Regions from separate parts of the Bradyrhizobium sp. TM233 genome, predicted to be linked through region 3. Evidence: predicted binding sites of a transcription regulator. Region 3 holds the regulator's gene; each other region holds the start of a gene.
What was found. Region 3 encodes HrcA, which represses chaperone genes, less so after heat shock. Its sites were predicted from a motif close to GTTAGCACTCNCNNNNNGNGAGTGCTAAC; they were not measured.
Positions count from the first base shown of each region.

Region 1: the regulator HrcA is predicted to act here: its motif matches at 1,815-1,843, upstream of AABA86_RS31785 (co-chaperone GroES).
Region 2: the regulator HrcA is predicted to act here: its motif matches at 8,287-8,315, upstream of AABA86_RS08410 (co-chaperone GroES).

Region 1 covers NZ_BTIG01000029.1:53,828-64,168, forward strand. The annotation lists gene groL (chaperonin GroEL) at 1-1,277, opposite strand, end outside; gene AABA86_RS31785 (co-chaperone GroES) at 1,425-1,721, opposite strand; gene AABA86_RS31790 (hypothetical protein) at 2,039-2,560, shown strand; gene AABA86_RS31795 (protein phosphatase CheZ) at 2,767-3,552, opposite strand; gene AABA86_RS31800 (L,D-transpeptidase) at 3,868-4,680, shown strand; gene AABA86_RS31805 (DUF2076 domain-containing protein) at 5,426-6,250, opposite strand; gene AABA86_RS31810 (ChbG/HpnK family deacetylase) at 6,376-7,215, opposite strand; gene AABA86_RS31815 (glycosyltransferase family 2 protein) at 7,212-8,258, opposite strand; gene hisG (ATP phosphoribosyltransferase) at 8,359-9,336, opposite strand; gene AABA86_RS31825 (ATP phosphoribosyltransferase regulatory subunit) at 9,340-10,341, opposite strand, start outside.
Region 2 covers NZ_BTIG01000003.1:271,766-282,106, forward strand. The annotation lists gene AABA86_RS08375 (SDR family oxidoreductase) at 1-423, shown strand, start outside; gene AABA86_RS08380 (MFS transporter) at 656-1,894, opposite strand; gene AABA86_RS08385 (NupC/NupG family nucleoside CNT transporter) at 2,055-3,305, shown strand; gene AABA86_RS08390 (rhomboid family intramembrane serine protease) at 3,329-4,546, opposite strand; gene AABA86_RS08395 (cupin domain-containing protein) at 4,807-5,334, opposite strand; gene AABA86_RS08400 (O-linked N-acetylglucosamine transferase, SPINDLY family protein) at 5,554-7,683, shown strand; gene AABA86_RS08405 (usg protein) at 7,692-7,979, opposite strand; gene AABA86_RS08410 (co-chaperone GroES) at 8,358-8,672, shown strand; gene groL (chaperonin GroEL) at 8,718-10,341, shown strand, end outside.
Region 3 covers NZ_BTIG01000013.1:107,763-118,103, reverse strand. The annotation lists gene pyrF (orotidine-5'-phosphate decarboxylase) at 31-738, opposite strand; gene AABA86_RS24490 (NADPH-dependent FMN reductase) at 745-1,323, opposite strand; gene AABA86_RS24485 (class I SAM-dependent methyltransferase) at 1,381-1,980, opposite strand; gene dnaJ (molecular chaperone DnaJ) at 2,069-3,196, opposite strand; gene dnaK (molecular chaperone DnaK) at 3,442-5,343, opposite strand; gene AABA86_RS24470 (hypothetical protein) at 5,737-6,678, shown strand; gene pncA (bifunctional nicotinamidase/pyrazinamidase) at 6,984-7,703, shown strand; gene grpE (nucleotide exchange factor GrpE) at 7,826-8,443, opposite strand; gene hrcA (heat-inducible transcriptional repressor HrcA) at 8,541-9,629, opposite strand; gene rph (ribonuclease PH) at 9,811-10,341, shown strand, end outside.

The sequences.
Region 1 (10,341 bases), on a different contig from region 3:
ACCGCCTTCTTGGCGCGCAGCAGCGTGACGCCGCCGCCGGGGACGATGCCTTCCTGCACCGCGGCGCGGGTGGCGTTGAGGGCGTCCTCGACGCGGTCCTTCTTCTCCTTGACCTCGATCTCGGTGGCACCGCCGACGCGGATCACCGCGACGCCGCCGGCGAGCTTGGCGAGGCGCTCCTGGAGCTTCTCACGGTCGTAGTCCGAGGTGGTTTCCTCGATCTGGGCCTTGATCTGGCCGACGCGGGCCTCGATCTCCGGCTTCTTGCCGGCGCCCTTGACGATCGTGGTGTTCTCCTTGTCGATCACGACCTTGCCGGCGCGGCCGAGCATCTTCACCGTGACGTTCTCGAGCTTCATGCCGAGGTCCTCGGAGATGAGCTGGCCGCCGGTGAGGATCGCGAGATCTTCGAGCATGGCCTTGCGGCGATCGCCGAAGCCCGGCGCCTTGACGGCGGCGACCTTGAGGCCGCCGCGGAGGCGGTTGACGACCAGGGTGGCCAGCGCCTCGCCCTCGACGTCCTCGGCGATGATGACGAGCGGCTTGCCCGACTGCACCACGGCTTCCAGCACCGGCAGCATGGCCTGGAGGCCCGAAAGCTTCTTCTCGTGCAGGAGGATGTAGGCATCCTCGAGCTCGGCGGTCATCTTCTCGGGGTTGGTGACGAAGTAGGGGCTGAGATAGCCGCGGTCGAACTTCATGCCCTCGACGATGTCGACTTCGGTGTCGAGCGACTTGTTCTCCTCGACGGTGATGACGCCTTCGTTGCCGACCTTCTGCATCGCCTGGGCGATCATCTTGCCGATGGCGGCATCGCCGTTGGCCGAGATGGTGCCGACCTGGGCGACCTCGGAGGAGGCGGCAACCGGCTTGGCCCGCTTTTCGATGTCCTTGATGACGGAAGCGACCGCGATGTCGATGCCGCGCTTGAGGTCCATCGGGTTCATGCCGGCGGCAACCGCCTTGGCGCCTTCGCGCACGATGGCCTGGGCCAGCACGGTCGCGGTGGTGGTGCCGTCGCCGGCGAGGTCGTTGGTCTTGGAGGCGACCTCACGTACCATCTGGGCGCCCATGTTCTCGAACTTGTCCTCGAGCTCGATCTCCTTGGCGACGGTGACGCCGTCCTTGGTGATGCGGGGCGCGCCGAAGCTCTTCTCGATGACGACGTTGCGGCCCTTCGGGCCGAGCGTCACCTTGACGGCGTTGGCGAGAATATCGACGCCGCGCAGCATGCGATCGCGCGCGTCTCCGGAAAACTTGACGTCTTTGGCAGCCATTTCTGCAATCCCTCGTGTTTGGTGATGTGTCTGCCGCTCGCCCGTCGCATCAATTCCGGGATCCGAAGATCGAACCCGTCGGAATGATGGATGCCCGGATCGCTTCGATCCGGGCATGACATTCAGCGGCCGTTCAGGCGGATGGCCTTAGGCCAAAACGCCCATGATGTCCGACTCCTTCATGATCAGGAGATCTTCGTTGTCGATCTTGACCTCGGTGCCCGACCACTTGCCGAACAGCACGCGGTCGCCGACCTTGAGGTCGATCGGGATCAGCTTGCCGGCCTCGTCACGGCCGCCGGGGCCGACGGCGACGATCTCGCCCTGGGACGGCTTTTCCTTGGCGGTGTCCGGAATGATGATGCCGCCCTTGGTCTTTTCCTCGGCGTCGATACGTTTGACCACGACACGGTCATGCAGCGGACGAAATTTGGATTTAGCCATGACGTTTCCCTTTGGAGGCTCGCTTCGGAAGGACTGGAAGTGGGTGGGGCGGCGCTTCCGTCCACCCCCCTATCCCGAGGATCGAACGGCGCGCTTAGCAATCGGGCTTTCCGAGTGCTAATAGTGGGCCCGGAAATATGGCTTGGCCGCGATCCTGTCAAGCAAAGGTGGTTAAGCGATTGGTGAGGCGGATATAGGATGGTGGCACTGGAAACTTGTTCGGGGCGCCGACGTATTAAAGGACGTCATTGCTCCGGCAGCGGTTTTGCGCTTGGCTGCAGGAGGGGTGCGGCCATGGTCTTGTTCGGGGGAATGCCATGATCAGTTCAGCTCACGCGCGCACGGTTGCCAATCTGGCCGCCGCCTCTTGTCTGGCGCTGCTGCTGGGCGCCTGCGGCGGCGGCATGAGCCTGCCGTCCTTCTCGTCGTCCTCGCCGCCGCCCGAAGCCGAGCCTGGTACTGGTCCGGAAATGCCTGCGACCATTCGCGCCGACGAGATCGTCGGCCGCTGGGGTCTCGCCTCGTTCCAGAACCCGGCCGACCGCGCCCGTACCGAGGCGGCCGCCCGGGCCCAGTGCAAAAATCCCTACGTGATCACCGCCGGCTCCTCCGGCGGCGTGATCATGCATCTGGCCGACCAGGCAACGCCCCAGGAGCTGCGGCTGAAGGGCTCGCCGAGCGGCAAGAACTACATCGGACCGGCGGGTCCGACCCCCGGCGAGCAGGACCGCGAAATCATCTCCTTCGACGGCCGCGTCCTGATCACGCGCTTCATCGACAAGGACGCCGCCACCCGCTACGGCAACATGGTCTACGTCCGCTGCGCGCCGCGGGCGTGATGTTCGTCTTCCGTCGTTCCGGGGGGCGCGAAGCGCGAACTATGGTGCGCACTCGCGCACCTGAGAATCTCGATGTGGTGGGCTTCCTGCCTTAAATCTCCGGATTCCGGGTTCGGCTCCGTCGAGCGGCCCCGGAATGACGGGCTGGGCCAAAAACAAAAACGCCGGCTTTCGCCGGCGTTTTGTTTTCGCTATGTCGCGTCTGCTCAGTCGAACAGCGCGTCGATGTCGTCCTGCGAGGCGTGGCCGACGTCGCCGGCGAGCTTGGGGCCGTTGAGAAGCTTGTCGTCCTCGCTGCGATTGTCGACCGGCGGCACGACGTGGGACTTGATCGCGTCGACGCCGCCCCAGATGTCCATCATCGCATTGATGTGCTGCTCGATGAACTTCATCGTGGTCATGACCTTGCTGATGCGCTGGCCGGTCAGGTCCTGGAAGTTGCAGGCTTCGAAGATCGAGATGACGCGTTCCTGGATGTCGTCGGCGAGCCGCTTCTGCTGGTCGATCGAGTCCACCTTGGACATCGCGCTGGCGGCCTGGTCGATCGATTCCGCGGCTTCGAGGATCTGCTGGGTCGCCTGCTCGGTGCCGCCGACCACCGCGCCGAGCTCGCCATTGACCTTGGCCATTTCGCCGCCGTCAAAGCTCTTGCCGTGCAGCGTCGCGATTTCACGCTTGGTGCGGTCGATGGCGTCATGGATGAGGTCGAGCTCGACCTTCAGCTTCTCGCACTGCTCGATCTGGGCCCGATAGGTTTCGAGCATGGTACGAGCCTCGGAGAGCTCGTGGGCGGTGGATGCGTCGATCGCCGCCATGGCTGCGCTGCCGGACAAGGGCAAGGGCGCAGCGCCTTTCGCCATCTGTGCACGGATCGCACGCAACTCGGCCATGATCTCGCTATGCATCGGGATTGCCTCTTCAGTTACGTCCAAAATCGGCATCTCGCCACCAGCGATATCCTCGACGCGAAAACGTTTGCGGTGAACAGCCATCAGGATACTCCCCCCACCTCACTCACGCGTCTTTGTAGGCAGAAGCGATTTAACACGAAGTTCACGGCAGGAACTGTTGTGCGGCTGCGCGCGACGGCGCGCAAAGAAGCGATTAACCATGCGCGTGCGGCGTTCATCGAAAATAAACGCTGATCGCCAAATTGCCCCGCTGCTGACGACGTGGTGAATCCAAACGCCGCTTCTGTTTACCAAACAAAGCGGCTTTTGCCTTTTATTGACCACGTCGGGGGCGCGGACCAGCCATCAGCTCTCCACGGCGCATGTGATCTAGACGAAACAGTACAGAGTACGTCGATGTTCAAGAAAATGTCTGTCGCGCTGCTCGGCAGCGCTTGCACCTTCATTGCCGGCGCAACCAGCGCCAGCGCCTTCGACAATTCGGTGCCGAACGATCCGCCCGCGGTGCTCTACCAGCCGCAGGTGCCGCCGGCGCCGGTGCGCGTCGCCTCCAATGCGAACATGGGCGGCGGATTCATCGAGTTCCTGTTCGGCGACGGTCCCGGCCGCGGTCCGGCCTACGCGCCGCAGCAGCCGGTCTATCAACAGCAGCCCGGCTATTACGACCAGCGCCGTCTGCCGCCGATGGGCGAGCCGCCGATGCAGGGTGGATATCAGCAAGGTGCGGTCCAGCAGGAGACGGCCGACCCGCGGCAGCGTCCGTTCGATCCGAGGTTCGAGAAACAGTCTGTTGACTATAGCGGCAAGGAAAGTCCCGGCACCATCGTGGTCGATACCCCGAACAAGTTCCTCTATCTCGTCGAGGGCAACGGCAGGGCGATGCGCTACGGCATTGGCGTCGGGCGTCCCGGCTTCACCTGGTCCGGCGTAAAGGCGATCACGGCCAAGCGCGAATGGCCGGACTGGACGCCGCCGGCCGAAATGATCGCACGCCGCCCCGATTTGCCCCGGCACATGGAAGGCGGTCCGGAGAACCCGCTCGGCGCCCGCGCGATGTATCTGGGCTCGACGCTGTACCGCATCCACGGCTCCAACGAGCCCTGGACCATAGGCACCAACGTCTCCTCCGGCTGCATCCGCATGCGCAACGAAGACGTCATCGACCTCTACGGCCGCGTCAATGTCGGCACCAAGGTCGTGGTGATGTAGCCGAGCGCGCGCTGCGAGCCGTCAACTCCGCGTGTCGCGCGGGCTCGCGACGCGCGGCATCGCAGGCGTTGCGTGCCGCCGGTGTACGTCCTCCGGCCGAGGTCTAAAGCGCGATGCGATCAGGATGAATCGTCATCGCGCTTCAGGTTGTTGTTCAAGCGTGATCTTTTCGGAAAACCGCTGCGCACTTTTCCGGATCATGCTTTAGGCTGGCCGACGATGCGGCGTCGAACCGAAACGAGCGGCAACAGAGCAGCGACGACGAGTTGATGAATGGGAAAGCGATGCGCGAGCGGAGCGTTTCAACCGCCGCGCCGACAGCTCTGCCTTCTTGAGGCGCTCGTGCAGTCCCTCCAACTCCGACAACTCGGTGATGAGATGAGTTGTCACGTTGGTCAGGGTTGCGATGCGCTGCTGAAGTGGACTCATTTTTAAAACCCCGACTATGACCAAGAGAGGCAACCACATTGGTGTGTGGCATGAGCAACGTGTTCTTCCAGTTGAACACCCATGTCCGAATTTGGAAATCCGGGAGTCTACGGTCGCGCGCGTCAGACGCCGATTTGATTTGTCATGGTGAATTCAGGCGCGTCGGGTAACGTTCAGCCCAGTCCAATGGCGCAGCACATTAGTCATACTATTTCGCATGTCCTATCTGCTTGCCGTGGCAGAAAAGGCGTTCGAGCCATGCTCTAAAAAAAACGGCCGCCGGGAGGCGGCCGTCCGCATCTTTCGGGCGCATCGCTCACGCGTAATCGCTGCCGCCATCGTCGTCGCCGCCGAAATCGCTGTCGTCGGCTACGTCCATATCGCCGTCGTCGTTGTTGTCGCCGTAGTTCTGGTCGTTGTCGTTACGATCGTTGTTCGCCTGGTCGGAGAAGTTTTGGCGGGACTCCCGGTTCGAGCCGATGTCGTTGAGGCCGGCATCGCGCGCGAGCGAGCCGCCGGACTGATCGCTGCCGCCCCAAGGACTTCCACCAGCGTTGCGGTCGCCGAGGGCATTGGTGTCGCCGAAGGCCTGCTGATGCGATCCGCCCATCATGCCGCGGATGCTGGAGAGCAGCAGCGAGCCGCCGACGACGCCGGCGGCAGCTGCCGCCGCCGTGCCGAGGAACGAGCCGCCGCCTCCGCCCATCGGCGGTGCACCATAACCCTGGCCGGGGCCCTGACCTGGACCTTGGCCGTAAGGGGGCTGACCGTAGCCGGGCTGCGTCTGCTGCATCGCTCCGCCGCTGTTCCAGACCGGCCGCGCGTCACGCGGCGGCACGTTCGGAACCGAGCCGCGCGAGGGGCCTCCGCCGAACAGCGTGTCGCGCATGGTGTCGAGGAAGCCGCCGGACTGCGCCTGCTCGGGCGCATGGGCCGCTTCCAGCTCCTGGATGCGGTGATGGGCGCGCTTCAGCGCTTCGTCCTGCAGCAGCGTGGTCTGGACCAGCGCATACACGGCGCCGGGCGCCTTGCGCAGCCCGTCGGAGATCGCGGCGATCGCGTCGGGATCGCGCGGTGCATTTTCCAGTTTCGAAAGCCGGTCGAAAAGCTCGTCGACGAGCTGGCGTTCCTGCGGCGTCATGATCAGTCTCCCTCGCGCAAAACAAGCGCGAGGCAGATGTAGGGTTCCATTGTGGCCCCAACAGTGCCGGCCGGATTAAATTTCGGTATGCGACAAGCTGCCCCGCGGCTTGCCGTCCGCCGGCTTCATCCCAGCGTGGCGCCGCTGTCCGCCAGCAGACGGGGGAAGGCGTCACCGGCCAAATAGGCGTGCTCGCGTTCGCGGACATCCGTCATCGGGTCGAGGCCGGCGAGGACATCGTCGACGAAGCCGGGGTGGCACATCACGAGGCCGCCGTCCGGCAAGCCCTCCAGGAATTGCCGCATCAGCGCGCCAAAATCGGCCGCCCGCGTGAAATCATAGGCGCCGGCGAAGCCCGGGTTGAAGCCGAGCCCCGCGCTGCCGGCACGGCGGCGGAATTGCGCGCTGAGGACGTCGAGCACCATGGCCTTGGGTGAAGCGAGGCGCTGCCTGAGCGGCAGGTCGCGGCCGCCCTGCCGCACCCAGGCGTTTGGCGCGCCTTCGCCGACCGCATCGACAAAGCCGTCGCGCACCTGCGGAAAGAGCTGCACGTGCTGATGGCCGTCGACGAAGTCGGGCGCGCGCCCGAACGCTTCGGCGAAGGCGGCAAGCTGCGCCTTCACCTCGTTACGGAAGAACTCGCGGTCGAGCCGCCGCAGAACGCCGGCGCGCAGCAGCTTCGGAAACGGCATGAACATGTCGCCGTCGAGCGGACGGAAGTGCATGGTGAGGGGACGGAACGGCGCCGACAGCGTCACGTGCAATCCGATCGCGCAGCGCGGGCTCGCGGTCGCCTGGAGCGCTTCGATCTCGCTGCGCGCGATCGCCGGGCCCACCATCATTACCGAGGTGGCGTTGAGGCGGCCGCGTTCGATCAGGTCGCGGATGGCGCGGTTGACGCCGGGGCTGATGCCGTAATCGTCGGCACAGAGCCAGATCCGCCGCAGGCCCGCGGCCGCGCTCATTCGGCGGCCGTCCTCTTCGCGGCGTCGTCGGCTTTCTCGGCTTCGAAGTGCTTTTCACTATGCTCGGCGACGAAGTAGATCGGGCGCGCCTTCAGCTCGGAGAGGATCTTGCCGATATATTCGCCGACGATGCCGATCATGATGAGCTGCACGCCGCCGATCGTCATCAGGCCGATCACGAGCGAGGGATAGCCGGGCACCTGCTTGCCGGTCGTGAACACCTCCCAGAGGATCGAAAGGCCGAACAGGAAGGCGCCCCCGGCGAGGATGACGCCGAGCAGGCTGGCGAAGCGCAAGGGGGCCACCGAAAACGAGGTCAGGCCCTCGATCGACAGGCCGAGCAGGCTCGCGGCGTTGAAGGTGGTGACGCCATGGGCGCGCGCCGAAGGCTCGTAGTCGACCCGGATCTGGCGGAAGCCGATCCAGCTGGCGAGACCCTTGAAGAACCGGTTGCGCTCGGGCAGCTGCCTGAGCGCTGTGACCGCGCGCGGCGACAGCAGGCGGAAGTCGCCCGCGTCCTCGGGAATCTTCTGCCGCGCTCCCCAATTGATCAGCGCGTAGAAGCCGTGCACGGCGACCCGGCGCAGGAAGGTCTCGTTGTCGCGGTGCGCCTTGGCGGTGTAGACGACGTCATAGCCGTCATCGATCCAGTGCCGCACCAGCTGTTCGATCAGGGCCGGCGGATGCTGTCCGTCGCCGTCCATGAACATGACGGCGCCGAGCCGGGCATGGTCGAGACCGGCCATCAGGGCGGCTTCCTTGCCGAAATTGCGCGACAGCGACACCACCTGGACGTCGATCGCATCGGCCGGCAGCGAGCGGGCGATCGCCAGCGTCGCGTCCTTGCTGCCGTCGTCGACATAGACGACCTCGCAAGCCAGCCGATAGCGCTCCCGCAAGGTCTTTGCGAGATCGCAGATGCGCTGATGCAGGGCGGCAAGGCCCGCCGCCTCGTTGTAGACGGGGACGACGATCGACAGTCCCTTCGCGGCGGCGGTGCCTGCGGTCGTCGTCATGCCGGAAACGTCAGAGCCCAGCGTCATCGATCAAGGTTCCAGAGGCGTTCAAAGTCATCTCAACAGCATATGGTAGCTGCCATTTGCTGTCGCAAAGCTGAACGGAAAAGCTGAGCGGACCTGGGGCTCACTGCCGCAGGAACGCCTCCAGCTTGGCGAACAGCGGGTTCTCCCGGTCGAACACGTAGTCGAGCGAAACCACCGAGACGGTTTCGGCGCCATGCTCGCGCAGGAAGCTTGCCAGCGCATAGAGCTGTCCCGGCGGGCAGTGCAGGGTGAGCATGCCCGACGAGGTCGGTCCGCCGAACGGAGCCTCGACGCCGAACCGGCCATGGGCTTCGCCGAGCAGGGCGGCGTCGCATTGCCGGAAGCGGGTGCGGACCTCGCGGTACTTGCTGGCCCGCGCCCGTGCTGCGATGTGATCGAGGATCACGCGCGCCGTCTCGCGTGCCTGCGGCGACCAGTCGGCCTCTTTCGAGGCGACCAGATTGGCCTGGCTGCGCAGGATCACGCCGTCGTCGAGCACCCGCAAGCCGTTGGCGGCGAGCGTCGCGCCAGTCGTGGTGATGTCGACGATCAGCTCGGCGCTGCCGGCCGCCGGCGCGCCTTCGGTCGCACCGGTACTTTCAACGATGCGGTAATCGGTGATGCCGTGGCTCTGGAAGAAGGCGCGGGTGAGGTTGATGAACTTGGTCGCGACCCGCATCCGCATGTGATGCTGCTCGCGGAAGCCGGTGGTGACGTCGTCGAGGTCGGCCATGGTGCGGACGTCGATCCAGGCCTGGGGCACCGCGACGACGACATCGGCATAGCCGAAGCCGAGGCCTTCGATCAGCGATACGCGCTTGTCGGCATCGGCGATGTTCTCGCGCACCAGGTCTTCCCCGGTGACGCCGAGATGCGCGAAACCGCGCGACAGCTGCGAGGCGATCTCGCTTGCCGAGAGATAGGCGACCTCGACATTGTCGAGGCCTGCAAGCGTGCCGCGATAGTCGCGGGCGCCGCCGGCCTTCGACAGCTTGAGCCCGGCACGGGCGAAGAAGGCCTCGGTGTTTTCCTGCAGGCGGCCCTTGGAGGGAACGGCCAGAACGAATGGCGCGCTCATGACTTAAGCTCCCACCTTGCGGCCGATCTTCGTCAGCGCATCCACCCAGACCGAGAAGCCGACCGCGGGGATTGGTTCTCTCGATCCAAGCTGGGTCATCAGCCCGTCATAGCGGCCGCCGGCGACCAGCGGCTCGGCGCCGTTGCCCCGGTGATGCAGCTCGAATTCGAAGCCGGTGTAATAGTCGAGGCCGCGTCCGAACGCGGTCGAGAAGCGCGTCTGCTTCACGTCGATGCCGCGCGCCGCCATGAAGCCGACCCGGCTCTCGAACTGATCGATCGCGGCCGTGAGGTCGAGCCTGGCGTCGGCAGTGAGCGCGCGCAGCTCGGCGATGGCATCGTCGGGATTGCCTGCGATCGTCAGGAAGCGCTTGAGCACGGCAATCGCCTCGCGCGGCAGCGCGCCGCCCTTCAGCGTCGATTGCTCGAGGAAGCGGTCGGCGATCTCGGCCGTGGTCCGTCCCCCGACATTGGTGGTGCCGGCGATCGACATCAGATCGGTGACGAAGGCGAGCGCTGCCTTGCGGTCGGAGCCGGCGAGGGCGGCGAGCACGCCCTCATATTCGCTGCGGGTCGCGGTGGTCGCGGCCGCCAGCCGTTCCAGATCCTTTTCCAGGCTGATCTTGCGGTTGAAGTCCTTGACCAGGCGGCGGCGCCAGACCGGATAGAGGTCGAGCGCATCGAGCAGCGCGTTGAACAGCGCCACGTCGCCGGTGCGGATCTCGACGTCGCGGACACCGAAGGCCGCGGTCGCTTCGAGCCCGAGCGCCAACGTCTCGGCGTCGGCCGCGGCGCGGTCCTGGCGGCCGAACGATTCGATGCCGGCCTGCAGGAATTCGCTGGCTTGGCCGCTGCGGTAGCGGAACACCGGCCCAAGATAGCTGAACCCGGCCGGCTGGCCGGCACGGCCGGAACTCAGGTAATCGCGCGCCACCGGAATGGTGAGGTCCGGGCGCAGGCAGAGCTCCTCGCCCGTGAGGTCCGTGGTCAGGTACAGGCTCTTGCG
Region 2 (10,341 bases), on a different contig from region 3:
CTCACCGGCCCGTTCCTGTGCACCCAGCACGCCTTCCGCATCATGAAGGACCAGAGCCCGCGCGGCGGTCGCATCATCAACAACGGCTCGATCTCGGCCCACGCGCCGCGGCCGTTCTCGGCGGCCTACACCTCGACCAAGCACGCCATCACCGGCCTGACCAAGGCCTCTAACCTCGACGGCCGCATGTATGACATCGCGGTTGGCCAGGTCGACATCGGCAATGCCGCGACCCCGATGACTGATCGCATGGTCAACGGCCCCGGCGTGCTCCAGCCCGACGGCACCACCAAGCACGAGCCGCGCATGGACGCCAAGGCGGTCGGCGATGCCGTGGCCTACATGGCCGGCCTGCCGCTCGATGCCAACGTGCTGACCATGACCGTCATGGCGACCAAGATGCCGTTCGTGGGGCGGGGCTGAACTCAAAACTGCGAAAACAACCCCATGCACAGTAGGGATCTCTTTGATTCCTCTGTGCTTTGTCCGAGGCTTTCGGGGGGCATCCAGTCCCGTGCCCCGGACGCTGCGCGGCATGCAATGACGCGCTGTTGAGCCGGGGCCCGGCCTCCGGGATCTCGTGCTTGGCCTCCTGGGTCCCGGCTCTGCGCGCAACGCTGACGCGTTGCGGCTTGTCCGGGACACGAGGCTTTCCCTACTCCAAGCTCTCCACCTGCCGCAGGCTCGGAAACAGCTTCATCCACAAAAGCGCCACTGCGACGGTGGCGACGCCGCCGAGCACGGCGGCCGGCATGGCGCCGAGCAGTGCGGCGGCCACTCCGCTTTCGAACTGGCCGAGCTGGTTCGAGGCGTTGATGAAGAGGAAGTTGACCGCGCCGACCCGTCCGCGCATCTCGTCGGGCGTGGACAGCTGCACCAGCGAGAAGCGGATCACGACGCTGATCGTATCGGCCGCACCGAGCACGGCGAGCGACAGCACCGACAGCCACATCCAGGACGACAGCGCGAATACGATAGTGGCGAGACCGAACACGATCACGGCCTGGAACATGCGCAGGCCCACATGCCGCGAGATGGCGTGACGCGCCAGCACCATGGTCATCAAGAGCGCGCCGACGGCGGGCGCAGCGCGCAAGATCCCGAGTCCCATTGGGCCGGTCTGGAGGATGTCGCGGGCATAGATCGGCAACAGCGCGGTGACGCCACCGAACAGCACGGCGAACAGATCGAGCGAGATGGTGCCGAGGATCGCCGGATTGCTGCGGATGAAGCGGACGCCGGCGAAGATATTGTCCGAGTCCGTCCCCTGCTTCGCGATGGCCTGCGGGCGCGGCCGGATGAAGCCGGTCAGGATCATCCCAAGAATCCAGAACAGCAGCATCATGCCGTAGGCGAGATGCGGTGCGACCGCATAGGCGAAGCCGCCGAGCGCCGGGCCGGTGATGGTCGCGACCTGCGCCGCGCCGCTGGAGACGGCGGTGGCACGCTGAAGCGAGCCCTGCGGCGCGATCAGCGGCAGCAGCGCCGCCGTGGTCGGGCTCTCGAACGCGCCGGCAATGCCGAGCACGAAGGTCGCGATGAAGATCTGGACTTCGCCGACCGCGCCGAGATAGGTGATGATTGCGAGATAGAGCGCGGTCGCCGCTTCAACGAGCTGGCAGAGCTGGACCACCCGCTTGCGCTCATAGCGATCGGCGGCGTGGCCGGCAACGAAGACCAGGAGCGCCGTGGGCAGGAACTGCACCAAGCCGACCATGCCGAGGTCGAAGGCGGAGCCGGTGAGATCGTAGATCTGCCAGCCGATCGCGACCGCCGCGATCTGGCTGGAAAAGCGCGACAGGCTGCGCGAGAGCAGGAAGAACAGGAACGCGCGATGGGCGAGAAGCGCGCGGGCGCTGACCGGCGGATGGCCGGAGTTTGGCTGCTCTGGCATCGCCTTTTGGGTCACCCTCGGACCGCTCTCCCCCTCACTGTCGAAGGCCCCCGCGTGGCCGAGGTGGCCCGGCTTGTCAACAGTGGGGCGCTTCTGGCGGCTCCCGGCATTGCCTTTGCAGCGCCGGCACGGCCATAATCATTGGGGGTTTGGGGACATCATGCTGCGCTTGCAATCGGCACTCGGCATTTTCGCATTGCTGTTGATCGCCTTCGCATTGGCGGAGAATCGGCGCGCCGTGTCGCTGCGGCAGGCGGCGATCGGCCTCGTCGCCACCTTCGTCACCGCGATCGTGCTCCTGAAGCTGCCGGTCGTCGCGCACGCCTTCGGCACCATCAACGATGCGGTCGGTGCGATCTCGGCTGCATCGCGCGCCGGCTCCGCCTTCGTGTTCGGCTATGTCGGCGGCGGCGCCCTGCCCTTCGACCTCAAAGTGCCTGGCGCCGATTTCATCCTGGCGTTCCAGGCGCTACCGATCGTGCTGGTGATGAGCGTGCTGACGACGCTGCTGTTCTATTGGCGCGTGCTGCCGCCGATCGTGCGCGGCATGGCCTGGCTGCTGGAGCGGACGCTCGGCGTCGGCGGCGCGGTGGGCCTGTCGACCGCCGCCAACATCTTCCTCGGCATGGTCGAGGCGCCGCTGTTCGTGCGGCCCTATCTGAAGCAGATGACCCGCAGCGAATTGTTCCTGGTGATGACCGGCGGCATGGCGGGCATCGCCGGCACCGTGCTGGTGCTCTATGCGACGCTGCTTGCTCCCCACATTCCCGATGCCGCCGCGCACTTCGTCATCGCCTCCGTGCTGGGCGCGCCGGCCGCGATCCTCGTCAGCCTGATCATGGTGCCTGAAACCTCCAACACGCGTACCGGCGGCACGCTCGAAGATCCGGAGATGGAAGTCTCCAGCACGATGGATGCGATCGTGAAAGGCACCAGCGCGGGGATCGAGCTGCTGATCAACATCGTCGCCATGCTGCTGGTACTGGTGGCGCTGGTCTATCTCGTCAACGCCATGCTCGGCCTGCTGCCGAATGTTGGCGGCGCCGCGATCTCGTTACAGCGCCTGCTCGGCATCGCGATGGCGCCGGTGTGCTGGCTAATGGGACTGCCATGGGGCCAGGCGGTGACGGCCGGTAGCCTGATGGGCACCAAGACCGTGCTCAACGAATTGATCGCCTATGTCGACTTCGCGAAGCTGCCGGGCGACGCACTCGACCCGCGCTCGCGACTGATCATGCTCTACGCAATGTGCGGCTTCGCCAACTTCGCCAGCCTCGGCATCATGATCGGCGGCTTGGGCGTGATGGCGCCGGAGCGGCGCGAGGAGATCAACGCGCTGGGATTGAAGTCGATCGTGTCGGGGACACTGACGACGTGCTTGATGGGCGCGGTGGTGGGGGTCATCACGTGACCCGTGGTGATGCCGTAGCCTGGTCAACTGCACAATTTCGACTTCTGCAAGATGCGGCGCACCTCGGCCAGCTTGGCACGGCAGGGCTCGGCCGCCATGGCCTTCGCCTCGCTGGTTCGTCCCTGCGCCCATAGCAACACCGCCATCAAGCCCTGCGCCCCGGAGCGCACCGGCCCACCCGCCACATCTGATGCTGCGAGCGACAGAGCAGTTCGCGCTTCCGTCTCGGCGGCACTGAGGTTCGCTTGCTCCAGGAAGAAGACCGCACGGAACACATGAGCCCGCGCGTCCTTCGGGTAGCGGGTGACGAGATCGAACGACCGGCTGACCATCTCGTCAGCCTTCGCCGGCACTTCCGATGCGCGGATATAGTGCACGGCATCGGCCATGTATGACGAATAATGAACGGCGGCGAAGCCGGCGCAGATCAGAGATCCGAGGGATGCTGCAAGCAACGTCATGCCGGCACTCCGCGGCAGGCTGTCATAGGACCAGAAGGCGAGCCACGGCGTGATCGCAAGCGCGGCGCCGGCCACCGCACCGCCTGCATGGGCATAATAATTGACGTTGCCCGAGGCGCCGAAGGCCAGCGGCAGCAATGCGGGCACGCCGAAGAAGAGCGACGTCTTCAATCGCGATATGGTTTGATCGGCGTCCGCTTCGGGCTCGAAACTCGCGACGAACAGCGCGGCAATGAGCCCTGTAATGGCGCCGGACGCGCCGACTCCCACCGTGCCGGGGCCATTGCCCAGCAGAGAGCCGACCTCGCCCGCCACTGCACTGGCGACGAAGATCAGCGCAAACCAGCCACGGCCGATCAGAGACTCCAGCCTGACGCCGACGATGAACAACCCGATGCAGTTGCTGACGAGGTGCCACCCGCTGCCGTGCAGCAGCGGCGCAAGGCCAATCCTCCACCACTCTCCTCGTCCGACAACGAGATCGTAGCCGGAGGCGCCCTGAGCGATCAGCGAGCGGACGTCGAGGTCGCCGTCCCTCGCAACGTCGATGGCCAGACTGCGTTGCAGAGCGAAGATCAAAAGCAGACCGAAAATCAGGCCAATGGTGAGGAAAGGGATATCGGCCAGAAGCCTGTTATCGCCAAAAAGCGTCCCTTCACTGGGCAAGGGCCGAGCGGGGTCACGCACGATCTCCCGCACGGTCGGCGCGGCGACGGGTTGAAACGACGCTCTTGACGGCGGCGCCGTAACGCCGCGTCGGCCAAAAGTGTTGGTCGCCATGAAAGCACTCCCGCGTTTTCACATCCTTGAGTTGCCGCGAGAGGTATTTTCGATTGGTTAGCGCCCGCCCTGCGGGTCAGCTGAAACCATCCGGCTGGTAATTGCCCGGTTTCGCAGATCGCGTGCTTTTTAGCGATCGTGACGGGAACGCTGACGACGTGCTTGATGGGCGGTGGTGGGGGCTGGAGTCGCGACGGTCCTGCAGCCCGGATGCAGCGCAGCACATCCGGGCTACGAACCGACAAAGGAGAGAGATCGGCCTACGCCTTCAACTCCACTGTCCTGAACTCCGCCGGCAGGATCACCTCCAGCAGTTCGACGTCGTCCGAATAATCCAGGATCATGTGCTTGATCTTCGGCGGCTGGGTCCAGGCGCTGCCTTCTTTCATCAGCGTCTCGCCCTGCCCGTCCATATAGGTCTTCACCCAGCCCTTGAGCACGTAGACCATCTGGAAATCGACGTCGTGAAAATGCAATTTTGACACCTCGGCCGGATCGCAAGGACCTTGCAGCCGGATCACGTGCGCTTGCGCGAGGCCGTGGCTTGCGGCGGCGATGCCGAGGTCGCGGTATTTCGCGTAAGCGCGCAGGCCATCGGCCTTGAAGTCTTCCTCGCGGTGATGGCTGATCGCGATGCGCTGCTTGGGGCGTGCGGGCTTCTTCGGCACGGCAGTGCGGGCCTTTGCCTTGACCGCCTTGCGTGCCGAGGATCGCGCCGCCGGCTTGGCGCCGCTCCGCTTCTTCACCGCGGTCTTCGTTGCGGGTCTCGATGCCTTTTGCTTGGCCATTGTCTGCCTCCCTGATCTGAGCCGCACCCGCCGGACGGGGACAACCCGAGGGCAGATTATCCAGTCCTGGATCGGGCGGCAATTGCCGGGCGCAAGGCCGGCAGCCCGATCACCCACTCGGTCGTAGCTTGTCCCAAGCTGTCGTGGCGAGCGGCCATCGTCTCGTATTCGTTCTCTCGCTGAATTAATCTCGAAGAGAGATTCTGGGGGAATGAACTCATGGGCAACAGCGTAGGTCAGCGTGCATTTCAAAATGCCCGGCTTCAGAAACGGCAAAAGGCCGAAGTGCTGCCGCTGCTCGGGCACGCGCTGCAGCTGCACAAGATGGGGCTTCTCCCCGAGGCCCACGCTGCCTATCGTCAAGTCCTGCAGTTCGCGCCCAACCAATTCATGGCGCTGCACATGCTCGGCGCCTTGGAGTCCGATGCCAAGAACTTTCAGCAAGCCGAAATCCTGCTGAGCCAAGCGGTCGCCTTGGATCCGCGATCTGCCGATGCTCATATGAGCCTGGGCATCGCGCTCAACGGGCTGCGGCGTCACGACGAGGCCTGCGCGAGCTATCGAAAGGCCCTCGCCTTGCGGCCCAACCACGCCGCAACCCTCTCCAATCTCGGTAACGCGAGCGTAGCCCTCGATCTTCACGAGGACGCGCTCCACAGCTACGACAAGGCGATCGCACTCAACGCAAGCCTTGCCGAAGCCCACAACGGCCGGGGTTGGGCGCTGTGCCGTCAGCGCAACTATGACGAGGCCATTGCAAGCTTGAACCGCGCGCTGTCGATCAAGCCTGACTATGCCTCGGCGCTGGCAAACCGTGCCACTGCTTTTCGGGAACTCCAGCGATTTGACGAAGCGCTGGCAGACGGCAATCAGGCAATTGCGCTGGCCCCCGAGGACGCGAATGGGTGGCTCGCGCGGGCCAGTGTCCTGCTCCAGATCCAGCAGATTGCCCAGGCATCGCACGACTGCGAGCAGGCGCTCGCGATCGATCCCGATTCCATTCAAGCTCACCTGGTGCTGGGTCTTTGCCTCGCCGGACTTGGCCGCGTCGACGAAGCCCTCGCCAGTTTCGACAGAGCCCTCGACATCCAGCCTGACCTCCAGAGCGCGATCTCCAACAAGATATTCACGCTCGATTTTGCGGGGGACGCCACCGTCGAACGGCATCAGCAGGCGCGGCAGGTGTGGTGGGACCGTGTCGGCGCGAAAATCGCTTCAGGCGCGGCGGAACCGCATGACAACAGCCGCGATCCGGACCGTCGTCTGGTGCTCGGCTATGTCTCGTCGGATTTCAACGCGCATTCGGCCGCGTTGATTTTCAAGCCGGTCCTCCAACACCATGACCGGGCACAGTTCGAGGTCGTGTGCTACGCCTGTTCGTCGAAAGTGGATGCGACGACCAGCGAATTTCAGGGGATCGCCGATCGCTGGCGCGACGCCTCGCAATGGACCGAAGATCGCCTCGCCGCCGAGATCCGCGCCGACGGCATCGACATCCTGATCGATCTGTCCGGCCATACCAAAGGGAACCGGCTCGGCGTGTTTGCGCGCAAGCCGGCGCCGATCCAGGTGCATGGCTGGGGCCACGGCACTGGCACCGGGCTGCCGACGATCGATTATCTGATCTCGGACCCGGTCGCGATTCCCTTCGAGGTTCGGCATCTGTTTGCGGAGACCGTCGTCGACCTGCCGTGCTTCGTGACGCTGGCGTCGCTGCCGACCGAGATTCCGCGGGCCCCAACGCCGGCGATCTCGAACGGCTTCGTCACCTTCGGCGTCTTCAACCGCATCAGCAAGATTTCGGACGAGGCTGCGCAAGTCTGGTCCAGGATTCTCGAGCGGGTGCCGGGGTCGCGACTGCTGGTCAAGGATGTCGCGCTGGACGACCAGCTGGTCCGCGAGAATCTGCTGGCGCGGTTCGAGGCTTGCGGATTGCCGGCCGAACGCGTCGATCTGCTCGGTGCCACCTTGCGAAGCGAACATCTGGCATCGTTCAATCGCGTCGATATCTGCCTCGACCCGTTCCCGCAGAATGGCGGCGTCAGCACATGGGAAGCCTTGCAGATGGGCGTGCCGGTGGTGGCGAAACTCGGCAACAGCCTGCCCAGCCGTGCTGCCGGCTCTATTCTCACCGCACTTGGCCTGCCGGACTGGGTGACGGACAGCCATGAGGCGTATATCGAGATCGCAACGAGCCGAGGTTCTGCGATCAGCGAGCTCGACAGGTTGCGCCGCGAACTGCCCGACAAGATCCGGGCCGCAGCCGCCAGCAACCCCGTCTCATACGGGCGAGCGGTCGACGACGCCTATCGCGCGATGTGGAAGCGCTATTGCGGCAGCGGTGCCTGATCGCCGATTCAATGCAGCCGGAACACGCCATCCACGGCGCGCAACTCGGCCGGCTTGATCAGCTTGGAGTGCGCGACGGTGACTGAATGGAGGGGACCGTCGAGCTTTTCCTGCCAGAACGCCAGGAAATCCTTCAGCGCCGGGAATTTCGGAAACATGTCGTAGTTCTGCCAGACATAGGTCTGGAGCAGCGAGGGATGATCCGGCATCCGGTAGAGAATTTCCGCCGTCGTCAGCCCGTAACCCAACACCTGTTTCCGGAAGTCGTCGGAAACAACCCCAACCCGCGAGACCATGCCAACCTCCTTTGCAGGAGCGCATTCAGGGGGTGGCTTTCCGGGTACGCAGCTCACGAGCCACCCGATGGAGATGCGCTCACATGAGTGAAATGTGACGCAAACTGACAACCCATCTCAAGCCCAAAAGTTTAACAAGCTGTTGAAATTCAATGCGTTAGCAGCAGAGAACGCTCCGTGCTAATACGGGTCTGCGCTCGGGTTAACGATGGGAGTGAGATTCTGGCAGACGGCGCTTTCGAGTGCTTATTTTTCTGCTAGAAGCCCTTGCCCCCGCAAAAATCCTGCCTTATCTCAGCTTAGCCCGCCTGGCACTCGCTGGCGGCGACTGCTAACAATCTGAAATCTTCAACCCGAGCAATTGCTTAGGAGGACTGCATGAAATTCCGTCCGCTTCACGACCGCGTCGTGGTCAAGCGCATCGACGCAGAAGAGAAGACCGCTGGCGGCATCATCATTCCCGACACTGCCAAGGAAAAGCCCTCGCAGGGCGAAGTCGTCGCCGTCGGCCCCGGTGGCCGCGACGAAGCCGGCAAGCTGATCCCGATCGACCTCAAGGTTGGCGACCGCGTGCTGTTCGGCAAGTGGTCCGGCACCGAAGTCAAGATCGACAGCGTCGATCTCTTGATCATGAAGGAAAGCGACATCATGGGCGTCCTCGACGTCCCCGCTTCCAAGAAGAAGGCGGCCTAACAGCCCCTCTCTCCCTCCAGTCACACATTTCAAGGAAAATTCCAGATGGCAGCCAAAGAAGTCAAATTCTCGGTTGAAGCGCGCGACAAGATGCTGCGCGGCGTCGACATCCTCGCCAACGCGGTGAAGGTCACGCTCGGTCCGAAGGGCCGCAACGTCGTGCTCGACAAGTCGTTCGGCGCTCCCCGCATCACCAAGGACGGCGTCACCGTCGCCAAGGAGATCGAGCTCGAGGACAAGTTCGAGAACATGGGCGCCCAGATGGTGCGCGAAGTCGCCTCCAAGTCCGCTGACGCGGCCGGCGACGGCACCACCACCGCGACCGTGCTGGCCCAGGCGATCGTGCGCGAAGGCGCCAAGTCGGTTGCCGCCGGCATGAACCCGATGGACCTCAAGCGCGGTATCGACCTCGCGGTCGAGGCCGTCGTGGCGGACCTCGTCAAGAACTCCAAGAAGGTCACCTCGAACGACGAGATCGCCCAGGTCGGCACCATCTCCGCCAACGGCGATGCCGAAATCGGCAAGTTCCTCTCCGACGCCATGAAGAAGGTCGGCAACGAGGGTGTCATCACCGTCGAGGAAGCCAAGTCGCTCGAGACCGAGCTCGACGTCGTCGAGGGCATGCAGTTCGACCGCGGCTACATCTCGCCCTACTTCGTCACCAACGCCGACAAGATGCGCGTTGAGATGGACGATGCCTACATCCTCATCAACGAGAAGAAGCTCTCCTCGCTGAACGAGCTGCTGCCGCTGCTCGAGGCCGTGGTGCAGACCGGCAAGCCGCTGGTCATCGTCGCCGAGGACGTCGAAGGCGAAGCCCTCGCGACCCTGGTCGTGAACCGCCTGCGCGGCGGCCTGAAGGTCGCGGCCGTCAAGGCTCCGGGCTTCGGCGATCGCCGCAAGGCCATGCTGCAGGACATCGCGATCCTGACCGGCGGCCAGGCGATCTCGGAAGATCTCGGCATCAAGCTCGAGAACGTCACGCTCAACATGCTCGGTCGCGCCAAGAAGGTGATGATCGACAAGGAGAACACCACGATCGTCAACGGCGCCGGCAAGAAGGCCGACATCGAAGCGCGCGTGGCCCAGATCAAGGCGCAGATCGAGGAGACCACCTCGGACTACGACCGTGAGAAGCTCCAGGAGCGTCTCGCCAAGCTCGCTGGCGGCGTCGCGGTGATCCGCGTCGGCGGCGCGACCGAGGTCGAGGTGAAGGAGCGCAAGGATCGCGTTGATGACGCGATGCATGCGACCCGCGCGGCTGTCGAGGAAGGCATCGTCCCGGGCGGCGGCGTCGCCCTGCTCCGTGCTTCCGAGCAGCTCAAGGGCCTGCGCACCAAGAACGACGACCAAAAGACCGGCGTCGAGATCGTGCGCAAGGCGCTGTCGGCTCCCGCTCGCCAGATCGCGATCAACGCCGGTGAAGACGGCTCGGTGATCGTCGGCAAGGTGCTGGAGAACAAGTCGTATGCTTTCGGCTTCGACTCCCAGACCGGCGAATACGGCGACCTCGTCAAGAAGGGCATCATCGACCCGACCAAGGTGGTCCGTACCGCGATCCAGAACGCAGCCTCGGTGGCCGCGCTCCTGATCACCACGGAAGCCATGGTCGCCGAGCTGCCCAAGAAGGGCGGCGCCGGTCCGGCGATGCCCCCGGGCGGCGGCATGG
Region 3 (10,341 bases):
CTAACGCGGCCCTTCGGGTCCGGATCATGCTCAGAGCGCCTGCGCGATCTCGGCCTGGATGGCTTCCGCAATCGCCTTGGGGTCGGCGGCTTCGACGACCGGCCGTCCGACGACGAGATAATCGGCGCCGGCGGCGATCGCGCGGCCCGGCGTCATGATGCGCTTCTGGTCGCCGGTTGCCGAACCGACCGGCCGGATGCCGGGGGTGACGAGATGCATCTGGTGGCCGACGATCTTGCGCAAGGCCCCGACTTCCTCCGGCGACGACACCAGCCCGTCGATGCCAAGCACCTGGGCCTGCTGCGCGCGCGCCTCGACCAGCTCGGAGACGCCGAGCCGATAGCCGGCCGCGTGCAGATCGTCCTCGTTGTAGGAGGTCAGGACCGTGACGGCGAGGATCTTCAGGCTCGAATTGCCGCGGCCTTCGACCGCGCCCTTCATGGTCTGCGGATAGGCGTGCACGGTGAGAAAGGTGGCGCCAAGCCTGGTGATGCTCTCGACGCCTTGCATCACGGTGTTGCCGATGTCGTGCAGCTTGAGATCGAGAAAGACCTTCTTGCCCTTGTCGGCGAGCTTGCCGACCAGCGGCAATCCGCCGGCATAAGCGAGCCGATAACCGATCTTGTAGAAGGTGACGCTGTCGCCGAGACGATTGATCGTCGCCTCCGCGGCATCGACGCTGGGCAGATCGAGCGCGACGATCAGGCGGTCCTTGGGGGCGATCTCGGCTGGCGTCATGTCACCTCACATCATGCGTTGGGAAATGTCGATCAATTGCGCCACCAACTCCTTCAACGCGGCGATATCGGCCTCGTTCTTGAGCCTGTCCATATCGTCATAGGCCTGGTCGGCAAAGGCGAGCGTGAGCTGGCTGGCAATCACATTGGCGTGGCAGGAGGTCAGGATCAGCCTGAGCGCCTGCAGCGCACGAGCCGCGCCGAGCCGGCTCTGCGAGGCGCCGGCGAGTGCGAAGGCACGGTTGCGGAACACCTCGCCGCGCGTCTCGTGCGGATCCTGCACACGGCTGACCCAGTCGATCGCGTTCTTGAGCAGCGGCGGCACCGAGGCGTTGTATTCGGGCGAGACGAACAGCACGCCATGATGCGTGCCGATCATGCGCTTGAGATTGACCGCATGCTTGGGCACGCCGGCCTTGGCCTGGAGATCGCCGTCGTAGATCGGCAGCGGAAAATCGGCGAGCGAGATGCGGGTGACGTCCACGCCGGCCCGGGCGAATTCATAGGCGGCGACCGCCGCCAACTTCACGTTGTGCGAACCGGTGCGCAGCGAGCCGGGAATGACCAGGATTTTAGGTGCGGACATCCGCTTCCATGCGTTCGGCGAATACGAGCCGCCGCGCAAAGAACCGAGCCGGCGGAATTAATGCTTGCGATACACCCAGACGCGGGCGGGCGGAAGGTTCATCCAGATCCGTTCCGACGCCTCTGTGGACACGCCGGGCAGCGATTTCGGGATCGGCGGCACCACCGCATAGGTGAACTGGACGAAAGGCGCGCCGGGCGCGAGCGCCGTGAAGGCGTCGCGGATCAGCCGCAGCCGCGTCAGCATCGGTTTTGTCACGAGCGGCAGGCCGGAGACGACTGCGGAGGCCGGCGCGCTCAGGACGTTCCAGAGCGTGTCACGCAGGCGATAGGCATCGCCCTGCACCACCTTGGCCTGCGGATAGCGGTCGCGCAGCAGGGCGCAGAAGCCGGGATTGTATTCGACGAGGACGAGACGCTTCTGGTCGACGCCGCGCTCGATCAGGGCCGAGGTGATGGCGCCGGTGCCGGGTCCGAGCTCGACCACAGGCGCGTCCGAATCGACATCGACGTAGTGGGCCATGGTCCGGGCCAGCAGCTTGCCCGACGGCATCACCGCGCCCATGTGCAGGGGCTTTTCGATCCATGATCTGAGAAAGCGCACCTCGTCGTCGAGACGAGGCTTCTTCAACGCACGCGCGGACGATGGCAATGGCATGTCAGGACCGGACGGGACCGCGGGACCGCGGCGTGTCAGAAAATGGTCATAAAGACGTATAGGCCGAAGGCGGTATGGTCAAGCCGAGTCAACTCGCCCGATTACCGAAGAAATCCTTGACCTTGGCGAAGAAGCCCTCGGATTCCGGCTGGGTGTTGCCGCTTGACAGCTTTTCGAACTCGGCCAGCAATTCCTGCTGCTTCTTGGTGAGGTTCTGCGGGGTCTCGACCACGACCTGAACATACATGTCGCCCATCTGGCGCGACCGCAGCACCGGCATGCCTTTTGATGCAATGCGGAATCGGCGGTTCGACTGGGTCCCGGCCGGCACCTTCACCTTGGCCTTGCCCTTCTCGATGGTTGGCACCTCGAATTCGCCGCCAAGGGCGGCCGTCACCATCGAGATCGGCACACGGCAATGCAGATCGGCGCCGTCGCGCTGGAAGAACTGGTGCTGGGCCAGCGACAGGAAGATGTAGAGGTCGCCGGGCGGACCGCCGCGGACCCCCGCCTCGCCCTCGCCGGCGAGCCTGATCCTTGTGCCGTCCTCGACACCGGGGGGAATGTTGACCGAGAGATTCCGCTCGCGGGTGACGCGGCCCTGGCCCGAGCAGGACGGGCAGGCATCCTCGATCATCTGGCCGCGGCCCTGGCAGCCCGGACAGGTTCGCTCCAGCGTGAAGAAGCCCTGCGACTGCCGCACGCGGCCGGCGCCGCCGCAGCTCGAGCAGGTCTTCGGCTTGGTTCCGGCCTTGGCGCCGATGCCCGAGCAGGCCTCGCAGGTGACCGAGACCGGAATCTCGATCTGCGCGGTCTTGCCGCCGAAGGCTTCCTCGAGCGTGATTTCCATGTTGTAGCGCAGGTCGGCGCCGCGCTCGCGACCGCCGCGGCCGCGCTGCCCGGCCATGCCGAACAGATCTTCGAAAATGTCGGAGAAGGAAGAGGCGAAGCCCGCGCCGAAGCCGGCGCCACCGCCGCCCTGCTCGAAGGCGGCATGGCCGTAGCGGTCATAGGCCGCGCGCTTGTCCTTGTCCTTGAGGACCTCGTAGGCCTCGTTGATTTCCTTGAACTTGACTTCGCTGGTGTCGTCCCCGGGATTGCGGTCCGGGTGGAACTTCATCGCCAGCTTGCGGAACGACGATTTCAGGACGGATTCGTCGGCATCGCGTTCGACTTCGAGGGTTTCGTAATAGCAGCGCTTGGTGGACGTGGACATGTGGGACTCGGTCTATCCAATCGCGATTCAAGTCGGAGCGAAACGACGTCGCCACACGACGATATAGGCAGCCTTCTGCCTGACGGCAGAGGCTAGCGTGGCGGCGTTCAGCATAACGGCTGGGAATTGATCGATCGTAACGGGCGACCCGCCCGTCCGTCCCGACACGACGGCCTCCCCCGCGAAGGAGGAGGCCGGTAGAGCGTGTGGGGTCCAAGCCGTCCGCATCATGACCCTCTTGGGGTTCAGGCGGACTTCTTGTTGTTCTTGTCGTCGTCGACTTCGGTGAATTCCGCGTCGACGACGTCGTCCTTGGCCGCGTCCTTCTTGGCGTCGGCCTCGGCCTGCTGCTTGTACATGGCCTCGCCGAGCTTCATCGAAGCCTGGGCCAGCGTCTGGGTCTTGGCCTTGATCGCCTCGGCATCGTCGCCCTTCAGCGCTTCCTTGAGGTCGCCGACGGCATCCTCGATGGCGCGGCGCTCGGTCTCGCCGACCTTCGAACCGTGTTCGGCCAAAGCCTTCTCGGTCGAATGCACCAGACCATCCGCCTCGTTCTTGGCGGTCACGGCCTCGCGGCGCTTCTTGTCCGCCTCGGCATTGGCCTCGGCGTCCTTGACCATCTTCTCGATGTCGGCTTCCGACAGGCCGCCGGAGGCCTGGATGCGGATCTGCTGCTCCTTGCCGGTGGCCTTGTCCTTGGCCGAGACGTTGACGATGCCGTTGGCGTCGATGTCGAAGGTGACCTCGATCTGCGGCATGCCGCGCGGAGCCGGCGGAATGCCCATCAGGTCGAACTGGCCGAGCATCTTGTTGTCGGCCGCCATTTCACGCTCGCCCTGGAAGACGCGGATGGTGACCGCGTTCTGGCTGTCCTCGGCGGTCGAGAACACCTGGCTCTTCTTGGTCGGGATCGTGGTGTTGCGGTCGATGATGCGGGTGAACACGCCACCCAGCGTCTCGATGCCCAGCGACAGAGGGGTGACGTCGAGCAGCAGCACGTCCTTGACGTCGCCCTGGAGCACGCCGGCCTGGATCGCAGCGCCGATCGCCACGACTTCGTCGGGGTTGACGCCCTTGTGCGGCTCCTTGCCGAACAGCTGCTTCACGACTTCCTGGACCTTCGGCATGCGCGACATGCCGCCGACCAGAACCACTTCGCCGATCTCACCGGCGGTGACGCCGGCGTCCTTCAGCGCCTTGCGGCAGGGCTCGACGGTCTTCTGGACGAGGTCGTCGACCAGCGCTTCGAACTTGGCGCGGGTGAGCTTCATCGTCAGATGCTTCGGGCCGGTCTGGTCCGCGGTGATGAAGGGCAGGTTGATCTCGGTCTGCGTCGTCGAAGACAGCTCGATCTTGGCCTTTTCAGCGGCTTCCTTCAGGCGCTGCAACGCGAGCTTGTCGTTGCGCAGGTTGATGCCCTGCTCCTTCTGGAATTCGTCGGCGAGATAGCCGACCAGGCGCATGTCGAAGTCTTCGCCGCCGAGGAAGGTGTCGCCGTTGGTCGACTTCACCTCGAACACGCCGTCGCCGATCTCGAGGATCGAGATATCGAACGTGCCGCCGCCGAGATCGTACACCGCGATCGTGCCGGTCTTGGTCTTGTCGAGGCCATAGGCGAGCGCGGCCGCGGTCGGCTCGTTGATGATGCGCAGCACTTCGAGGCCCGCGATCTTGCCGGCATCCTTGGTCGCCTGGCGCTGGGCGTCGTTGAAGTAGGCGGGAACGGTGATGACGGCCTGATCGACCTTCTGGCCGAGATGGGCTTCCGCAGTCTCCTTCATCTTCTGCAAGATGAACGCCGAGACCTGCGAGGGCGAGTAGGTCTGGCCGTCGGCCTCGACCCAGGCGTCGCCGTTGGAAGCCTTCACGATCTTGTAGGGGACGAGCTTCTTGTCCTTCTCGACCATCGGGTCGTCGTAGCGGCGGCCGATGAGGCGCTTCACTGCGAAGAAGGTGCGCTCGGGATTGGTGACGGCCTGGCGCTTGGCCGGCTGGCCGACGAGGCGCTCACCGTCGTCCGTCACGGCGACGATCGAAGGCGTCGTGCGCATGCCTTCGGAATTCTCGATGACTTTGGCGTTCTTGCCATCCATCACGGCGACGCACGAATTCGTGGTGCCGAGGTCGATCCCAATGACCTTTCCCATGGTCCTGATATCCTTGTTTTTGCGGCAGGTTGGCTGGGCCCAGAAGGCACCCGACCGAAACCCCCTAAGATCAAACATCCGCGATATTGCGATGATTGAGGCTCATATAGGAGGGGGGGAGGGGCCCGCAAGGACCGAAGCTACGTTTCTGCCGTGAAAACATTGGGTTTTGGACGATGATATCCGGACTTCACCGCCCTTGCGGGTGAGGAATTATTAACAGGTTCAGGCATCAGCAAGCCCCCGCTACCGCAGCCGGTGCCGCCCTGTTGCCGCAGGCCCAAACCCGGTAAAAGGCGGACCGGCCGGACAGCCGCCACAGCTGCCTCGCGCGACAAAGCGGCCCGGTGGCCGACCATCGAACGGCCTCAATGTGAACCAATCAGAGTGCCCATGAAGCTGATCCGACCCCTCGCCGCGCTCGCCCTCCTCATTGCCTCCGCGCTTCCGGCTATCGCCGCCGACGCCGTGTTTCCGCCCGGCCTGCGCCTCGGCATGGTGCCGCTGGTCGGACTCAGCACGGCAAAGACCTTTCCGGGCTTCGAGAGCGAGGACGGCAGCGTCAAGGTGTTGATCACCGAGCTGCCGCCGGCGGCCTATGGCGAGGTCGTGAGCGCCTTCAATTCCAATCCGGCCGGCGCTGGCGGCGTCAAGCAGGACAAGATCGAGACGCCCGCGGGGCTTGCCTATTTCACCACCGAAAGCGGCAAGGCCGGCGACACGCCGGTGAAGCGCTATTCGATGATCGTGCCGGGCGCCGGCTTCTCCGGCTATGTCGCGGTGCAGATCCCGGAGAATGCGACCAAGATCTACACGGATGAAGCGGTGCGGCAGATGTTTGCGAGCGCCACCACCCGCAAGCAGGTCTCGGCCGAGGAGCAGATCGCGCTGATGCCGTTCAAGATCACCGATCTCGCCGAATTCAAGGACATCCGCACGCTGGCGCCGGGCTCCAGCATCATCCTGGCCGATGGCGACGAGAGCACCGGTTATGAGTCGAAGCCGTTCATGATCCTCGGCGTGATCGGCGCCACGCCGCAAGCCGCCGACGACCGCGCCCGCTTCGCCCAGGAGGCCGCGCTGCAGATCCCCGGCGTGCGCGAATCGCGCGTCACCATGTCCGAGCCGATCCGCATCAACGGTCAGCAAGGCTTCGAGACCCGGATCGACGGCGTCAGCGGCAAGGACAAGGTCCCGGTCACGGTGGTGCAGTGGATCCGTTTCTCGAGCGGCGGCGCCTCGCTGCGCATCATCGCCAGCGCCCCGCGCGACCAGTGGCTAGCCGCCTTCACCCGCTTCCGTGCCGTGCGCGACGGGATTCAGCCGAAGGGTTAGGGCAGAGGCGCTCCAACACACTCGGTGTCGTCCCGGCCTAGCGCGCAATTGCGCGCGGGGGGCCGGGACCCATACCGCGTGATCTCGCGATTGGGGTCGGTCGCAGTACCCACGAAGAGTCTTCGCCAAACTTCTCCCTGGGGGTATGGGTCCCGGATCTGCGCTGCGCTTGTCCGGGACGACAGTGGTGTTGAGGCTGCACGCCCACCCCCTCACCAAACCCGGCCGCATTTTCGGGCTTCTGTTCGTACACGAACGGAACTAGGCTTCGTCTCCGTTGAGTTCATCCTAAGGGGAGGCGAACGATGCTGGATCGGCGACAAGTCCTGGCAATGCTTGGAACGACCGCGCTCGCGGCTCTCGCTCCAACCGCACTCTTTGCAGCGGCATCGATCAAACCCGACGATGCCTCCGCGCTGCTGGTGATCGACGTGCAGAACTGCTTCCTGCCCGGCGGCAGCCTCGCGGTGAAAGAGGGCGAGCAGGTGGTGCCCGTCATCAACAAGATCTCGAAAGCGTTTGCGAATGTGGTGATGACGCAGGACTGGCACACGCCGGGCCACGTTTCGTTTGCGTCAGTCCACTCCGGCAAGAAGCCGTTCGAAACCGTCGACCTTCCCTACGGCAAGCAGGTGCTGTGGCCGGACCATTGCGTGCAGGGCACCGACGGCGCTTCGCTGTCGAAGGATCTTGCGATCCCGCATGCCGAGCTCATCATCCGCAAGGGCTTTCACAAGGACGTCGACAGCTATTCGGCCTTCCTCGAAGCCGACGGCAAGACCTCGACCGGACTTGCCGGCTATCTCAAGGGACGCAAGATCAAGCGTGTCTTCGTCGCTGGCCTCGCGACGGATTTCTGCGTCGCCTGGACCGCGCTCGACGCGCGCAAGGCGGGCTTCGAGGTCTATGTGGTGGAAGACGCCTGCCGCGGCATCGACACGCAGGGCTCGCTGGCAAAAGCCTGGGCCGATATGGCCAAGGCCGGCGTGAAGCGGATCCAGTCTGCGGATATCGCGAGCGCGTAGAGCTAGACGACTGTCATTCCGGGGCGATGCGAAGCATCGGACTATGGTGCGCCATTGCGCACCTGAGAATCTCGAGATTCCGGGTTCGGCTCTTCGAGCCGCCCCGGAATGACGCAAAAAAATCAGTTCGGCGCGCCGCTCGACTCGTTATTGTTCGCCGCGGGCGCGGCCTTTGCGCCACCCTTGGCGACACCGACCAGAGCCGGGCGCAGCACGCGCTCGCCGATGGTGTAGCCGGCCTGCATGATCTGCACCACGGTGCCCGACGGCACCGACGCATCGGGCACTTCGTACATCGCCTGGTGGAAGTTCGGATCGAACTTCTGGCCCTGCGGATCGAGCTTCTTCACGCCGTGCTTTTCCAGCGCGTTGAGCAGCGAACGCTCGGTGAGCTCGACGCCCTCGATCAGCGCGGTCAGGCCGGGATCGGCCGCGGCACGGGCCTCGGCCGGGACGGCATCGAGCGCGCGCTGGAGATTGTCGGCGATGTCGAGCACATCGCGGGCAAAGCCGGTGATGCCGTAGAGGCGGGCGTCGGCGACCTCCTTGGTGGTGCGTTTGCGCAGATTCTCCATCTCGGCCAGCGTCCGCAGCATGCGGTCGCGCGCCTCGGCAGCTTCCTTCTGCAACGTTTCGACCGAGCCGGGCTCGGGATCGTCGGGCATGATGTAGGGCTTGGACACCACGGGCTCGCCAGTCGGCGCGGCCGCGTCTTCGGGTTGCCGGTCTCGATCGGTCATCGGCTCTCTTTTCGAATTCGTCGCAGGGATTTTTCTGGCCCGGATATCGTGCTTCGGGCGCCGAAAATCAAGCGCCCGTGATCGGATCAAACGCCGGTCAGCCTCCCAGCAGGCGACTGACGATGCGGGCGGCGTAGTCCACGGTCGGGATCACGCGGGCATAATTCAGCCGGGTCGGCCCGATCACGCCCAATACGCCGACGATATGGCCGGCGGCATCCCGATAGGGCGAGATGATGGTGGAGGACCCCGACAGCGAAAACAGCTTGTTCTCGCTGCCGATGAAGATGCGCACGCCCTCGGCGGTCTCGGCGCGGCCCAGCAGATCGATCACGCCGCGCTTGGTCTCGAGATCGTCGAACAACAGGCGCACCCGCTCCAGATCCTCCAGCGCATGCAGGTCTTCGAGCAGATTGGCATGGCCGCGGACGATGAGCTGGCGATCCTCGTTCTCGCCGCCGGACCAGCTGGCGATGCCGGCGGAAATCACCTTCTGTGCGAGCTGATCGAGCTCGGCGCGGGCCTCTCCAAGTGCCGTCTCGAGCTCGAGCCGCGCCTCGGCCAGGGTGCGGCCGCGGATGCGCGCATTGAGGAAATTGCCGGCCTCGGTGATCGCCGAGGAGGGAACTCCGGGGGGCAGCGACAGCACGCGGTTTTCGACCTGGCCATCCTCCCCGACCAGGATCACCAGCGCCTTTTCCGGTTCCAGACGGACGAATTCGATGTGTTTCAGCCGCGCATTGGATTTCGGCGTCAGCACCACCGCGGCGGCGCGGGTCAGGCCCGAGAGCCGCGTCAGCGCCTGGTCCAGCGCCGCCTCGACCGATTGCGCCTGGCCGACGGTGGCAAGCTGGCTCTGGATCGACTGCCGCTCGGCCTCGTTGAGGTCGCCGACCTGCATCAGGGCATCGACGAAGAACCGCAGGCCGAGTTCCGTCGGCAGCCGGCCAGCGGAGGTGTGCGGGGCGTAGATCAGGCCTAGCTGTTCCAGATCGGCCATGACGTTGCGGACCGAGGCCGGCGACAGCGGCATGGCGATGAGCCGCGAGATATTGCGCGAGCCCACGGGCTCACCGGTCGCGAGATAACTTTCGACAATTTGACGAAAGATGTCGCGAGAACGCTCGTTGAGCTGGGCGAGGCCCGCGCGCGGCGCGATCAGATGGATCGGATCGTGATGGGCCACAGACGGTAACTCCTCTCAGATGCTCATAATTTGTCCATCCCCGAGGGTTCTGACAAGCGTTGCGTTTGCAGGGCGGAAAACCGGGGGTGAAAAAGCCTTGTCCTTTCCCCTTGCCGCATACCCTCACCCCACCTACAAGCACCGCGAATAGCCCTAACCTGCGAGTTTTGGAGGATTTCCCATGCGGCCAAGCCGCCGTGCGCCCGACGAATTGCGCCCCGTGACGCTGGAGCGCGGCGTGGTCAAATATGCGGAAGGCTCCTGCCTGGTGAAATTCGGCGACACCCATGTGCTGGTCACCGCCACGCTGGAAGATCGCCTGCCGCCGTGGCTGAAGGGCCAGGGCCGCGGCTGGGTCACCGCCGAATACGGCATGCTGCCGCGCGCGACCTCCGAACGCACCCGCCGCGAGGCCGCCGCCGGCAAGCAGAGCGGCCGCACCGTCGAGATCCAGCGCCTGATCGGCCGCTCGCTTCGCACCATCGTCGATCTCGAAGCGCTCGGTGAGCGCCAGATCACGGTCGATTGCGACGTGCTCCAGGCCGACGGCGGCACCCGCACGGCCTCGATCACCGGTGCCTGGGTCGCCCTCGCCGATTGCATCAACTGGATGAAGGCGCGCAACATGATCAAGGCCAATGTGATGCGCGACAATGTCGCCGCGATCTCCTGCGGCATCTACAACGGCACACCGGTGCTCGATCTCGACTAT